Regions from separate parts of the Vreelandella sp. F11 genome, predicted to be linked through region 1. Evidence: predicted binding sites of a transcription regulator. Region 1 holds the regulator's gene; each other region holds the start of a gene.
What was found. The regulator LexA, encoded in region 1, represses DNA repair genes until DNA is damaged. The targets are predictions, from matches to a motif close to TACTGTNTANNTANACAGTA.

Region 1 (3,195 bases):
GCGTTAAGCTGATAGGCGCTACCTGCCACTATGTGACCGAGGAACTCGACGCAGGCCCTATCATCGAACAGGATATCCATCGCGTTAGCCACTGCCACACACCTACGGATCTAGTACGCTTTGGACGTGATGTCGAAAAAGCCGTGCTCGCTCGCGGTTTGCGCTGGCACTTGGAAGATCGCGTGCTGGTGCACGGCAACAAGACCGTGGTGTTTAGCTAACGCTCATCAACTTGAGAGGCCGCCATGTCATTTGCGCAAAGTGTATTAGCGCCTTGGGCGCTGCTGCTCACCTGGCTACTTTCGCTAGGCGTGATGGCGTGTGCACTATGGCGGCGGCCTTGGCAGGTATTAATCGAGGATACAGCGCTTCAACATCGCTGGTTAGGGGCTACGCTGGCGGTGATGCTGATGTGGCAGCTTCGTGCCCAGGCGGTTGATTGGCTAACGCTGCACCTGGTCTTCACAGTTTTGATGACACTCGTTTTTAAAGCGCCGCTAGCGCTGATCAGCAACGTGCTGATCAATGTCGCTATGGTGGTGATTGGCCGCAATGAGTGGCTGTTGCTGGGGGCGAATGTGCTGGTGACGGGAATCGTTCCGGCGGCTGTGATTGGCACGGTATGGCGGTTAGTAGATCGCCGCCTGCCGGATAACTTGATGGTGTTTCTGTTTGCCTGCGGTTTTTTTGGTGCGGCGCTGGCGACGCTAGGGGGAGGGCTGGCAGCGGTGCTGCTGATTATCGTCGCAGGGACTGACCCTGAGGCGATCTATCTCGCTCAGGAGTACGCGCGCTTTTTGCCGCTGCTAATGCCTTCAGAGGCATTTATTAGCGGCATGCTGTTAAGCATTCTGTTGGTCTATCACCCAAACTGGGTGGCTACCTTCAATGACCACCGCTATATCGACTTGCAGTAGCCGAGTGACTAACCGAGTGCCTGACCGTTGCCGCCACGAATCACGCCGACTCCAACGCCTTCGATATCGAGGGATTGGGAGCGCAGGTCGATTTCAATAGGCGCAAAGTCAGGGTTTTCTGCAAACAGCGTTACTTGGTGCCCTTGGCGTTTGAAGCGTTTGACCGTTACTTCATCTTCCAGGCGAGCCACCACGATCTGGCCATCGCGCACGCGGTCAGTGCGATGAACCGCCAATAAATCACCCTCCAAGATGCCAATATCCTTCATGGAAAGGCCGCGCACGCGCAGCAGGTAGTCGGCTTTGGGTGTGAAGTACTCAGCCGGCAGCGGGCAGTAACGATCAATATGTTCAGCTGCCAAAATGGGACTGCCAGCGGCAACCTCACCGATGACTGGCAGACCAGTGGGCAGCGGTTCAACGCTGGTAGCAGGTAACGCAGTGGCGGCGCTATCGAGGATCTCTTGAGGTTCCTGGTTGGGCAGACGAATGCCACGAGAGGTGTTACGGATAATGCGAATAACGCCTTTGCGTTCCAGCGCACGCAGATGCTCTTCAGCCGCATTGGGAGAGCGGAAGCCCAGTGCTTTGGCAATTTCAGCACGGGTAGGAGGGTAGCCAAATTCGCCCATCGTTTTAACGATAAAATCAAACACATGCTGTTGGCGAGCGGTTAGCGGACGCGACATACCAGACTCCATAAATATGAATAGACAGTAACAAGTTAAATGGCGACTTAATCAATAAGTGGTTAAGTATACAGTATGTTCCTCTGTCCAGTATATGCCTTGTCACTACCTAATGCCGAAGTCCATACAATTTTTCTAATCGTTTGAAACTAAGCTTCTGCTTATTTAACGCGCCACATTTTATCAATAAATCAAGCGTTGAGCCCACCAAGGTTATGGCATAGTATTTTGCTATGTTTTAAACACCTGTTTCCCTGGAGAGCGACATGGCTCAATCTGATACGGTGACCCGTATACTCGATACCGCCGAGGTGCTGTTTGCAGAGCGGGGTTTTGCCGAGACTTCACTGCGCAACATCACCAGCAAAGCGCGTGTCAACCTAGCCGCGGTTAATTACCATTTTGGTTCCAAAAAAGCCCTGATCCAGGCTGTTTTTGCCCGCTATCTGGATCCGTTTAATCAGCGTTTTCATACCGCTCTGGATGAGCTTGAAGGCCAACACGCCGGGCGTGTGATTCCACTTGAAACACTGCTTGAGACGATGGCCACAACCGTTCTTGCGGTACCTGCCGAGCGCAATAGCTTAAAAGTGTTCATGCGCCTGCTCGGCCTAGCCTACAGCCAGGCCCAGGGGCATCTCAGACGATATATACAGCAAGAGTATGGCGATGTGTTCACCCGCTTCACCGAGCTGGTAAGAAAAGCAACGCCAGACCTGCCTGACGCGGAGCGTTTCTGGCGACTACACTTTATGCTCGGCACGGTAATCTTTACCCTGTCTGGCCTCGATGCGCTACGCGATATCGCAGAGAAGGATTATCACGAACAGGTCTCTGTGCGTGATTTGGTCAGGCGGTTGCTCCCGGTAGTGGTGGCTGCCATGAATGCACCGTTACCCACGGCCCTTGAAGCAGCTAAACCTGAAGAAGGAAAACATGCGAACGCCTACGCTAGCTGAGCTACCCCCGACTGAGAATATCTGGCTGGAGATTGATACGAGTCAACAGCAGCTGCGCTGTTGGCGAGGGCCTAAAGTGCTCCATGAGTGTGCCATCTCATCCGGTGCCGCCGGGAACGGGGAGCACAACGGCAGTGGCAAAACGCCCCATGGCTGGCACTATGTGCGCGCTGCCATCGGTGAAGATATGCCCGAAAATGCGGTGTTCCGAGGCCGCCGCTGGACAGGTGAAACCTTTTCAACTGCGCTGGCCGAGGCACACCCCGAGCGTGACTGGATTCTGACCCGTATTCTTTGGCTGTGTGGTTTGGAAAAGGGCGTGAATCGTGGTGGACAGGTGGACTCGCAGCGGCGCTATATTTACCTTCACGGTACGCCCCCCGACGAGCCCATGGGAGTGGCTGCCTCTCATGGCTGTATTCGTTTACGCAATAGTGATTTGCTCTACATTTATTCATTAGCCTTACCAGGTACCGCTGTTTGGCTGCACGGTGGTCGTCAGTCTTTCGATTAGCCAGATTTTGACACCGCTAGACGATCGTCTAGAATCATCGCCCCTTTTAATGGATCAATCACGATGACTCAACCGTTAGGCCCGGTCATGCTTGACCTTGAAGGCCCAAAATTGAC
Region 2 (3,195 bases), 280 kb from region 1:
CTGAACGGACTCACTATCGCTTAGCGTAAATGACCGATCATTCAATGTCCCAATACATAATATGTTGAGGCCCCGCAGCACCACCCAGGTAGTGCCCACCTGTCTCATGAAAGCCCGCCTTTCGATAACAGGTGTAAGCCGCAGGGTTCTTGGCGTTCACCGTCAGGTAGATCCGAGGGTAGTTCGCATAGTTTTCTTTTAGGTAGGGAAACAGCGCTTTTACCGCCAACGTTCCGAACCCTCTACCCTGCTGCTTGGAGTCAATGAGAAACGTGCGTAAGCCTATGCTGCCTTTAGTGCAAAAATCATAATCATCAGCGTAGGCTATATCGATTTTGAAGCACCCTATCATCTGATCATTGTGTTTAATCACATGCAGATGGGTAGCCTCGTTTTTATCAGCGAGAAAGTCCTGAGCAGTTCCAACAAACTTCACCTGATCATCATGCACCGCAATACTGCGCACAACAGCGATATCCGATGCATTAAGTTTTTCTAGCTTGATCATCTAGTGTTCGCAGCTATTGTAAGTAATGTGACACTTTTCAATGTAAGCCACCGCTATCAAGGATCTTCAGTGTACACATATCTAATATGTCTGGGCTTTCTCTCTTTACCGTTTCCTACCATAAAAGTGGTTAACCATCATATTGAAGCCTCCTCCGGAATCAACGCCAGTAGATCGGTGACGCCAATATCCACCCCGGCTTGGGAGAATAAAGTAGATGCCTGCCCACGGTGGTGGGTTTGGTGGTTGAAGAAGTGAACGATCAGGCTTGAGTAGCGCCGTTTTGAGGCCACTCCTTTTGTGTTGTGATAACTCAGCGTGGTACTCACATCGTCGTCTGTAAGCGCCGCTACCCAGTTAATAATCACGGTATCGAGCCATTGACGATGCGCTTTCAACCCCTCCAAGTCATCAAAGAGAGGCTGATCAAGGCGCTCTTGCGCAGGTAGTGCCACCATTACCTCAAGTGTTCTTGCGGAAGAGGAGGCATGTGTGGCAAACCGTTTGAGCCAAATAGTGTCAGCGACCGTGATGTGATTCAGTGTGCCAAAAATCGAGCCGAAGAAGGCGCCACGCTCTTCACTCAGTTCAGAGGCGCTCAGCTTACTGGCGGCATCATAGAGTTTAGCGTTCATCCACTGGTTATAAGTGGCTAACTGTTCGAAGTGTTGTTGAAGTGTCATGAGTTAAGACCTTTCCTTGTCAAAAGCAGCATCCGTTTAGAACGTTTGAAATACAGGCGAGAACGGCATTACCGCCCACCTGCGACATCAATAAATGACCCCGTTACATAAGAGGCTTCGTCCGACAGCAGCCAAGCGATGGTATTAGCCACTTCGTCAGCGCTACCGCCACGCTGCATAGGAATTTGGGGAGCTAAACGATCAACCCGTCCTGGCTCTCCACCATCGGCATGCATATCAGTGTAGATAAAACCGGGACGAACGGCGTTAACACGAATCCCCGAACCCGCCACTTCACGAGACAACCCCTTTGTTAGGGTGTCCATGGCACCTTTCGATGCAGCGTAGTCAACATATTCGAAGGGCGAGCCTGTTTGCGAGGCAAGCGATGAGACATTGACGATGGCACTACCAGCAGGAAAGCGTCTGGCGGCTTCTCTGGAGCAAAGAAAACAGCTGACCACGTTGCTATTAAGCACTTGGTTGAAGCGCTCCAGGTCGATGTCGACCAGCTTGGATTGAGCAAACAGTATCCCTGCATTATTAACCAAGTGCGTCACCTCGCCAAAGTGCTCCTCTGCTGCATCAAACAGGCGGATCACGTCAGCTTCATTGCTAACATCCGCTTGATGGGCAAACGCTCGGCCACCGTTACGTACAATGGTATCAACCACACTATTTGCGCGATCTCTGTTCGCAAGATAGTTGACGCACACTGCATAGCCTTTAGTCGCCAGCAGTTTTGCAGTCGCAGCTCCTATACCCCGACTTCCTCCCGTCACAATAACCACTTTTGACATGATGTCTCCTCAATGGCGCTGAGTTCACAAACCCACTTGTCAGATTAGCCCCGTCATAGTGACTTGGGTAGCTTCACCGGAGCCACCTGTCGTATTCCGTCATTTACGGGCTATTGCTTTCTTGCCTTTTCACAACTACTGTATATAAAACCACTAAAAGGAGGTGGACAGATGGCATCTCTTGGCTCGCCTTTTCAGTCAGCTACCTATAAAGGTCGCGGAGCAACCTACGACCCGCACAATCGCTTTTCGCCTACCCACAGCGTGGCAGAAGACGACGGCTGGTGGCGAGAGGAAACGTTAACGACCATCGCCACCGAAGTACGCGAAGAGGTAAGCAAAAGTGCACTCTCCTGGAACAAATCACCGGATTTACCTTTTGATCGCTCGCTGAACCCCTACCGCGGCTGTGAGCACGGTTGCGTTTACTGCTACGCCCGCCCCTCCCACGCCTACTGGGATTTATCGCCAGGGCTGGATTTTGAAACCAAATTGATTGCTCGCAGCGGTTTAGTGGAGCAGTTAACCGAAGAGCTTTGCAATCCCAACTATGTGTGCCGCCCCATCAACCTTTCCGGCAACACCGACTGCTACCAACCGCTTGAAGCCAAATACCAAACCACTCGACAGTTACTTGAACTGCTGCTGGAGTGTCGCCATCCGGTAACGCTGGTGACCAAAAGCACCCTGGTGCTGCGCGATTTAGAGCTACTCGCGGAGATGGCCGAGCACCGCCTGGTACGCGTATTTGTCAGCTTGACCAGCCTGGATGCCAATTTAAAACGCACATTAGAGCCACGAGCGGCGTCGCCCCAGGCGCGCTTACGAGCCATTCGTGAACTTAATACGGCGGGCATTCCCGTAGGTACGCTGATTTCGCCGGTGATTCCGGGGCTGACGGATCATGAAATCGAAAACCTTTTGGAAGCCGCCAGCCGTTCGGGGGCACGCACCGCCGCCTGGATGCTGCTGCGCTTGCCCTATGAAGTGGCGCCGCTATTTGAAGCGTGGTTAGAAGCCCACTACCCAGAGCGAGCGGCTAAAGTGATGAGCCTAATGCGCCAGTGCCGGGGCGGTAAGGCGTACGATGCCAAGTTTGGTAAACGCTTTCGCGGTGAAGGGGTATTTGCGGATTTAATCGCCCAGCGCTTTGCACGCGCCAGCCGCCAGTGGAAGTTGCAGGATCGCACCGAGCAGGGCTTGA
Region 3 (3,195 bases), 2.3 Mb from region 1:
GGTTGCCCTTTATTTGGGGGCCGCCGCTGACATTTCAAGGGCTTTTTTTCACACTCTTATTTCACACTCTGTGCCGCCAGTGGCTTAATCGGCTTTTTTGCTGACGACGACCATCGCCGGACGCACCAGGCGGCCATTGAGCAAATAGCCTTTCTGCATAACATCCATCACGGTGTTCGGATCGAGATCCGGGTTAGGCACCATGGTCATGGCTTCGTGCACCTGCGGGTCGAAGGGTTCACCGTGTGGCTCAATGCTTTCAACGCCGAACTTATTGAGCACATCCAGCTGCATTTTCAAGGTCATGGAGACACCTTCGCGGTGAACTTCCGATGCCCCCTCTTCCATGGTTTCAAGAGCCTTTTCCAAGCTATCCACCACGGGAAGCAGCTCTTTAACGAACTTCTCCAGGGCAAACTTGCGCGCCTTTTCCGCTTCCTGCTCGGCACGGCGGCGCACGTTTTGCGCTTCAGCGGCGGCGCGCAGGGCTTGGTCTTTGGCGTCGGCCAAGCTCTGCTCTAACTCCTCTACCTGGGCAGCCAGCATTTCCGCTTCAGGGTTATCGGAACTGCCTTCCAGCGGCTCTTCGTCATTGATCAGCCCTTCCAGCTCGCCTTCCATCAAGCGCTCTTCCGCCACTTTCTCAGCCGCTTGTTCAGCGCCCTCGGCTTCATGCTCGTGGCGTGTGAGTTCGTCATCCAACGGAGTTTGCGGTTCTTTCGCCATGTTTTGCTCCTAAAAAGTAGGGCGCGGCCATGCTGGCGGCGCGCGAAGAAGTAAGCTTCAAAATCACTCGCTTTAACTATCTATGCACGCTATATGGGGGCCATAAATTCCATCTCAAGAGGTGCATTGAAGTGAGTTATTAACTACTGTATAAATCAACAACTATTGGATAAGTATCCAGCTTCTGTGCTGAACCGCCTCGGGAGGCGCCATGCTTACTCAGCTAGCTATTCAAGATTTCGCCATTGTCGATCACCTGGAACTCGACTTGTCCGGCGGCATGACCGCGATTACCGGAGAAACAGGGGCGGGCAAGTCGATTCTATTAGGCGCCCTTGGGCTTTGCCTGGGCGAGCGCGCCGACGCTGGCAGCGTGCGCCATGGCCGCGAGCGTACCGATCTCTCCGCACGTTTTGACATTCAGCACCTGCCCGCCGCCGTCGAGTGGCTAACGGCCCGGGAACTGCCGACAGAGGAGTGCTTGCTGCGCCGCGTGGTCACCGCCAATGGCCGCTCCAAGGCGTGGATCAACGGCCAACCTGCGACGATCTCCGACCTCAAATCTCTCGGCGAGCAGCTGATTCAGATTCATGGACAGCATGCCCATCACGCGCTGATGCGCGAAGAGACCCATCTCGCCCTATTAGACGATTATGCAGGCTTAAACGGTGCCACCACTCAATTAGCCGACACCTTCCGCGAGTGGCGCAATGCGCGCCGTCAGTTGAAGAAGCTGAGTGAAGAGGGCAGTGAAGTAGAGGCCAAACGGCAGTTGCTGCGCTACCAGGTAGAGGAGCTGGATCAGCTCGGTTTAGCGGAGGGTGAGCTAGCCACGTTAGAGGAAGAACAGCACAGCCTGGCGCATGCGGAGGAGACCCTACGCGAAACCCAGTTTGCCGCCGACTGCTGCGCCAGCGACGAGGGCGGCGCACTCTCTTTGCTCAATCAAGCGTACGCCCACCTAAGCGCGCTGCCAGGCAGTGATAAAGGCACCCTGGCCAATACTCTGGCCATGCTGAGCGATGCGCGCATTCAAGTGGAAGAGGCTGCCAGCGAACTCAACCGCCTCGCCAGCACTACCGAATTAGACCCTGAACGTCTCGCCTGGGTGGAAGAGCGCATGAGTGACGTCCATCGCATCGCCCGCAAGCATCACATTGCCCCTGAAGAGCTATACGCCCTGCATGCGGATCTGCAGCGTGAAGTCGCTCAGCTCGAAGAGGGTGGCAATGACCTGGAGGCCCTTAGTGCACGGGTCGTCGAGTTACGTGAAGCGTACCGCCAAGAGGCAAAAAAACTCACCGAGAGCCGTCAAAAAGCCGCGCTTCGCTTGGGCAAAGAGGTGCAGCAGCAGTTGGGCTTCTTGGCCATGGGCAAAGCTCGTTTTGAAGTGGAGGTCACTGCCAAGGACGCCCCCTCCCCTGAAGGCCTTGACCGTGTGCAGTTTTTGATTAGCGCCAACCCTGGCCAGCCCGCGCGCCCATTGACCAAGGTCGCCTCCGGCGGCGAATTGTCGCGGATCAGTCTAGCCATTCAAGTCGTCGCAGCGACCCACTCAACGGTGCCCAGCCTGGTATTTGACGAAGTGGATGTGGGTATCTCGGGCGCCACCGCAGAGATCGTTGGCCAACTGCTGCGCAAACTGGGCGAAAACGGTCAGGTCATGACCGTGACACACCTGCCCCAGGTGGCGGCACAGGCCCACCAGCATCTGCATATCGAGAAACAGGCGAAGCGCGACACTACGCTAACTCAGATGGCACTACTTGATGAGCAAGGACGCATCAGCGAACTGGCGCGCATGCTAGGGGGTGTGAAGCTTTCTGACCAAACCCTCGCCCATGCGCGCGAGATGCTCCACGCTAGTCAGCGCCCGCCACACTGAAACGCCCCTAACCCACTGGCCGAATGCACTAAGCGAATTCGGCCCAGTAGATGAGGGGCGCTTACATTTCAAACAGCGACTAGCGTTTTCGACTAGCAGCGACCTGAGAACGTTATTTCTTGTTCGTCGGCCCACTGTCCTGGCGCGTTACGTCGGAACCGCGCGGGCGCACATATAACACCAGGGCATGATCCACTAGTTCGTAGCCGTGCTCTTCAGCAATTTCTTGCTGACGTCGCTCGATGATCTCATCAACAAATTCAATGATTTCACCGCTTTCAAGGCACACCATGTGGTCATGGTGATCCTCTTGGGTCATCTCGAATACCGCATGTCCTCCGTCAAAATTATGACGAATGACCAAACCCGCCGACTCGAACTGAGTCAATACGCGGTATACGGTTGCCAAGCCAACATCTTCGCCCGCGTCAATCAGTGTTTTGTACACTTCTTCCGCGCTAAGGTGGTGCTGACCCGAAACATTTTCGAGAATTTGAAGTATCTTGACGCGCGGCAGGGTCACTTTCAGACCGGCTTTGCGCAATTCATGGTTCTGATCGGCCATGGTCGCTCTTCGCAGTAAC
Region 4 (3,195 bases), 2.1 Mb from region 1:
CTGTTATGATGCAGTGCGGCACTTCAATTATTACTATACCCTACTTGACAAAATGATGACCAATCTTAAAAAAACTGACTAACGACCTTTAAACGCTGCTAGAACACTGCCTAATAGTTCGTGGCCCGATGGACTCATTAAGGCATACTGTTGACTACCTGCTGGTTGAGCACCCAAGGAGCTGAACGTGAGTCGCGCCCTGTTCGATGAAATGAGACGCCGCATGGAGCACTTTCGACGCTCCGAACAAAAAGTGGCGCGGTTTGTACTGCGCAACCCCGAAGAGGTCATCCACATGCGCATTGTGGATCTGGCCACCGAAGCCACCGTTAGCGAACCTACCGTGGTGCGCTTTTGCCGTGCGCTGGGGTGCAATGGCTTTCAGGACTTCAAGCTACAGCTGGCACAAATGCTGGCCAGCGGCAGTCAGTTCGCGCAGTTCTCCATGAACGATAGCGACTCGGTCGCTGAGTTTTCCCACAGCATCTTCGACTCGACGGTGGGCACGCTGCTCTCAGTGCGCGACCGGCTGGATAACGACGCCCTGGGCCGCGCAGTCAACGCCCTGGCAATGGCCAACCGGGTTGAGTTCTACGGCTTTGGTGCCTCTGGTGCTGTAGCCTTTGATGCTCAGCACAAGTTTTTCCGCCTACAGATTTCCACTTCTGCCTACGCCGACCCGCATATGCAGAATATGTCGGCGGTGACCTTGAACGATGGCGATGTGGTGGTGGCCATTTCACAAACCGGTCGAACCAAAGCGCTGGTCGCCAGCGTACGCCTGGCTCGCGAAGCGGGTGCGACCGTCATTGGCCTGTGCCCCAGCGGTTCACCGCTGGCCGAAGAGGTCAGCCTGCCGCTGTATATCGATGTTCATGAAGACACCGAAATTTACACCCCGCTTAGCTCGCGAATTGCCCATTTGGTGCTCATCGACGTGCTTGCCGTAGGCGTGGCAAAAACCCGCGGGCCGAAACTCGCCGAGCAGCTTAAAGCGGTTAAAAAGAGCCTTAATACGCTGCGCTTTCCAGAAGAATCCTAGCCTTTGCCTATACCGAGTGCGAGGGCAGGTTGAAGCGAGGGTCTTTTGACAGGGATGTCAAAAGTAGCGCCCACGGATGGGTTCACAGCGCCCTCGCGGAAACCTGCCCTCGCACAGAGGCGAGAAGATTGCCACACCTGTATACACAGCCAGTTCCCTGGCTGTGCTAGACTAGCCGCCTATTTTTTGATCCGGCAGCGGCTACTATGGACGACGTCACGGCGATTCTCGATCAGCTCAACTCCGCCCAGCGCGAAGCAGTGAGCGCCCCCCAAGGTAATCTGTTGGTGCTCGCAGGCGCAGGTTCTGGCAAAACCCGTGTGCTGGTGCATCGCATCGCCTGGCTGATGCAGGCGGAAGGATTGTCGCCCTACGCGCTGCTGGCCGTCACCTTTACCAACAAAGCCGCCAAGGAGATGCGCACCCGCCTTGAGGCGCTACTGAGCATCTCAATGCGCCATGTCTGGGTGGGCACCTTTCACTCTATCGCCCACCGGCTGCTGCGTACCCACTGGCAGGACGCCCGACTGCCGCAACACTTCCAGATCATCGATTCCGACGATCAGCTCCGCCTGGTCAAACGGCTGCTAAAAGATTACTCCATCGACGACGAACGCTATCCGCCCCGCCAGGTGCAGCACTTTATCTCCGGCTGCAAAGAGGAGGGATTACGCCCGCACCAGGTCAATGTGGATGGCGATGCCTACATGGGCCAGATGGTCGAGCTCTACGAGCGCTACCAGCTCACCTGTGAGCGCGGCGGTCTGGTCGATTTTGGCGAGCTGCTGCTAAGAAGCCTGGAGCTACTGCGTGATAACCCCGCGCTGTTGAAACATTATCAGGAGCGCTTTGGCCACGTGCTGGTGGATGAGTTTCAGGATACCAATACCCTGCAATACGCCTGGCTAAAGCTACTTACCGGCATGAAGACACCGATGACCGCCGTGGGTGATGATGACCAGTCGATCTACGGCTGGCGCGGCGCCAAAGTAGAGAACATCAGCCGCTTTGAGCAGGAGTTTCCGCAGACCCACACCGTACGCCTGGAGCAGAACTATCGCTCCACCAGCGCCATTCTGGAAGCGGCCAATACGCTGATCAGCCACAACAGCGAGCGCATGGGTAAAAACCTGTGGACTGATGGCATCGAAGGCGAGCCGATCTCGATCTATGCCGGGTTTAACGACCTGGAAGAAGCCCGTTATATCGTCGACACTATCAAAGAGAAGGTCGATGAAGGCTTCAACCGACGGGATATTGCCATTCTCTACCGCTCAAACGCCCAGTCACGACTGCTGGAAGAGACGCTGATTCGCCAAGGCATGCCCTACCGTATTTACGGCGGCCACCGCTTCTATGAGCGCTTGGAAATCAAAAATGCCCTGGCCTACCTGCGCCTGATGCTCAACCGCGATGACGACGCTTCACTAGAGCGGGTGATCAATGTGCCCACCCGTGGCATCGGCACACGCACGGTAGAGATTGTTCGCCTGCGCGCCCGTGAACAAGGCATTCCGCTATGGCAGGCGCTCCACGATGCGATTAACGACGGCACCTTGAAAGGCCGCGCAGCCAATGCCGTGCAAACCTTCGCCAACCTGATCGAGCAGCTCGATAACGATGCTTCCGGCATGGCACTGCACGAGATTATCGACCACGTCACAGTGCATACCGGTTTGATCGAGCACCACAAAAGTGAGCGCGGCGAGAAAGGCCAGGCGCGGGTGGAAAACCTGGAAGAGCTGGTCACTGCCGCCCGCGCCTTTACCCAGGGCGATGTGTTTGAAGCACCTGAGGCGGGCGAAGGCATGGCGGCGTTGGAAGCGTTTCTCTCCGAAGCCGCCCTTAACGCTGGCGACCACGAAGCCGAGGAGTTTGAAGATAGCGTGCAGTTGATGACGCTGCACTCCGCCAAAGGTCTGGAGTTCCCGGTGGTGTTTATTGCCGGTGTGGAAGAGGGACTGTTTCCGCACAAGATGTCCCTTGAAGAGCCGGGCAGGCTCGAAGAGGAGCGGCGGCTCTGCTACGTCGGCGTTACCCGCGCCATGCAGAAGCTCTACCTCACCCACGCCGAAACCCGCCGCTTGCACGGCAAAGAGGTATTTCCACGCCCATCGCGCTTTTTGCGCGAGCTGCCACCACACCTGCTCGAA

Region 2: ACFIOZ_RS13225 (PA0069 family radical SAM protein) is a predicted target of LexA. The motif match lies at 2,128-2,147, and genes of this name have one in related genera.
Region 3: recN (DNA repair protein RecN) is a predicted target of LexA. The motif match lies at 871-890, and genes of this name have one in related genera.
Region 4: uvrD (DNA helicase II) is a predicted target of LexA. The motif match lies at 1,178-1,197, and genes of this name have one in related genera.

What each region holds. Positions count from the first base shown of each region.
Region 1 is NZ_CP170448.1:2,606,393-2,609,587, reverse strand. It holds gene purU (formyltetrahydrofolate deformylase) at 1-221, shown strand, start outside; gene ACFIOZ_RS11885 (energy-coupling factor ABC transporter permease) at 246-917, shown strand; gene lexA (transcriptional repressor LexA) at 926-1,606, opposite strand; gene ACFIOZ_RS11875 (TetR/AcrR family transcriptional regulator) at 1,873-2,565, shown strand; gene ACFIOZ_RS11870 (L,D-transpeptidase family protein) at 2,543-3,079, shown strand; gene nagZ (beta-N-acetylhexosaminidase) at 3,143-3,195, shown strand, end outside.
Region 2 is NZ_CP170448.1:2,881,779-2,884,973, forward strand. It holds gene ACFIOZ_RS13210 (GNAT family N-acetyltransferase) at 38-508, opposite strand; gene ACFIOZ_RS13215 (DinB family protein) at 646-1,191, opposite strand; gene ACFIOZ_RS13220 (SDR family oxidoreductase) at 1,260-1,991, opposite strand; gene ACFIOZ_RS13225 (PA0069 family radical SAM protein) at 2,163-3,195, shown strand, end outside.
Region 3 is NZ_CP170448.1:339,001-342,195, reverse strand. It holds gene grpE (nucleotide exchange factor GrpE) at 85-726, opposite strand; gene recN (DNA repair protein RecN) at 938-2,611, shown strand; gene fur (ferric iron uptake transcriptional regulator) at 2,724-3,176, opposite strand.
Region 4 is NZ_CP170448.1:4,720,481-4,723,675, forward strand. It holds gene hexR (transcriptional regulator HexR) at 188-1,042, shown strand; gene uvrD (DNA helicase II) at 1,249-3,195, shown strand, end outside.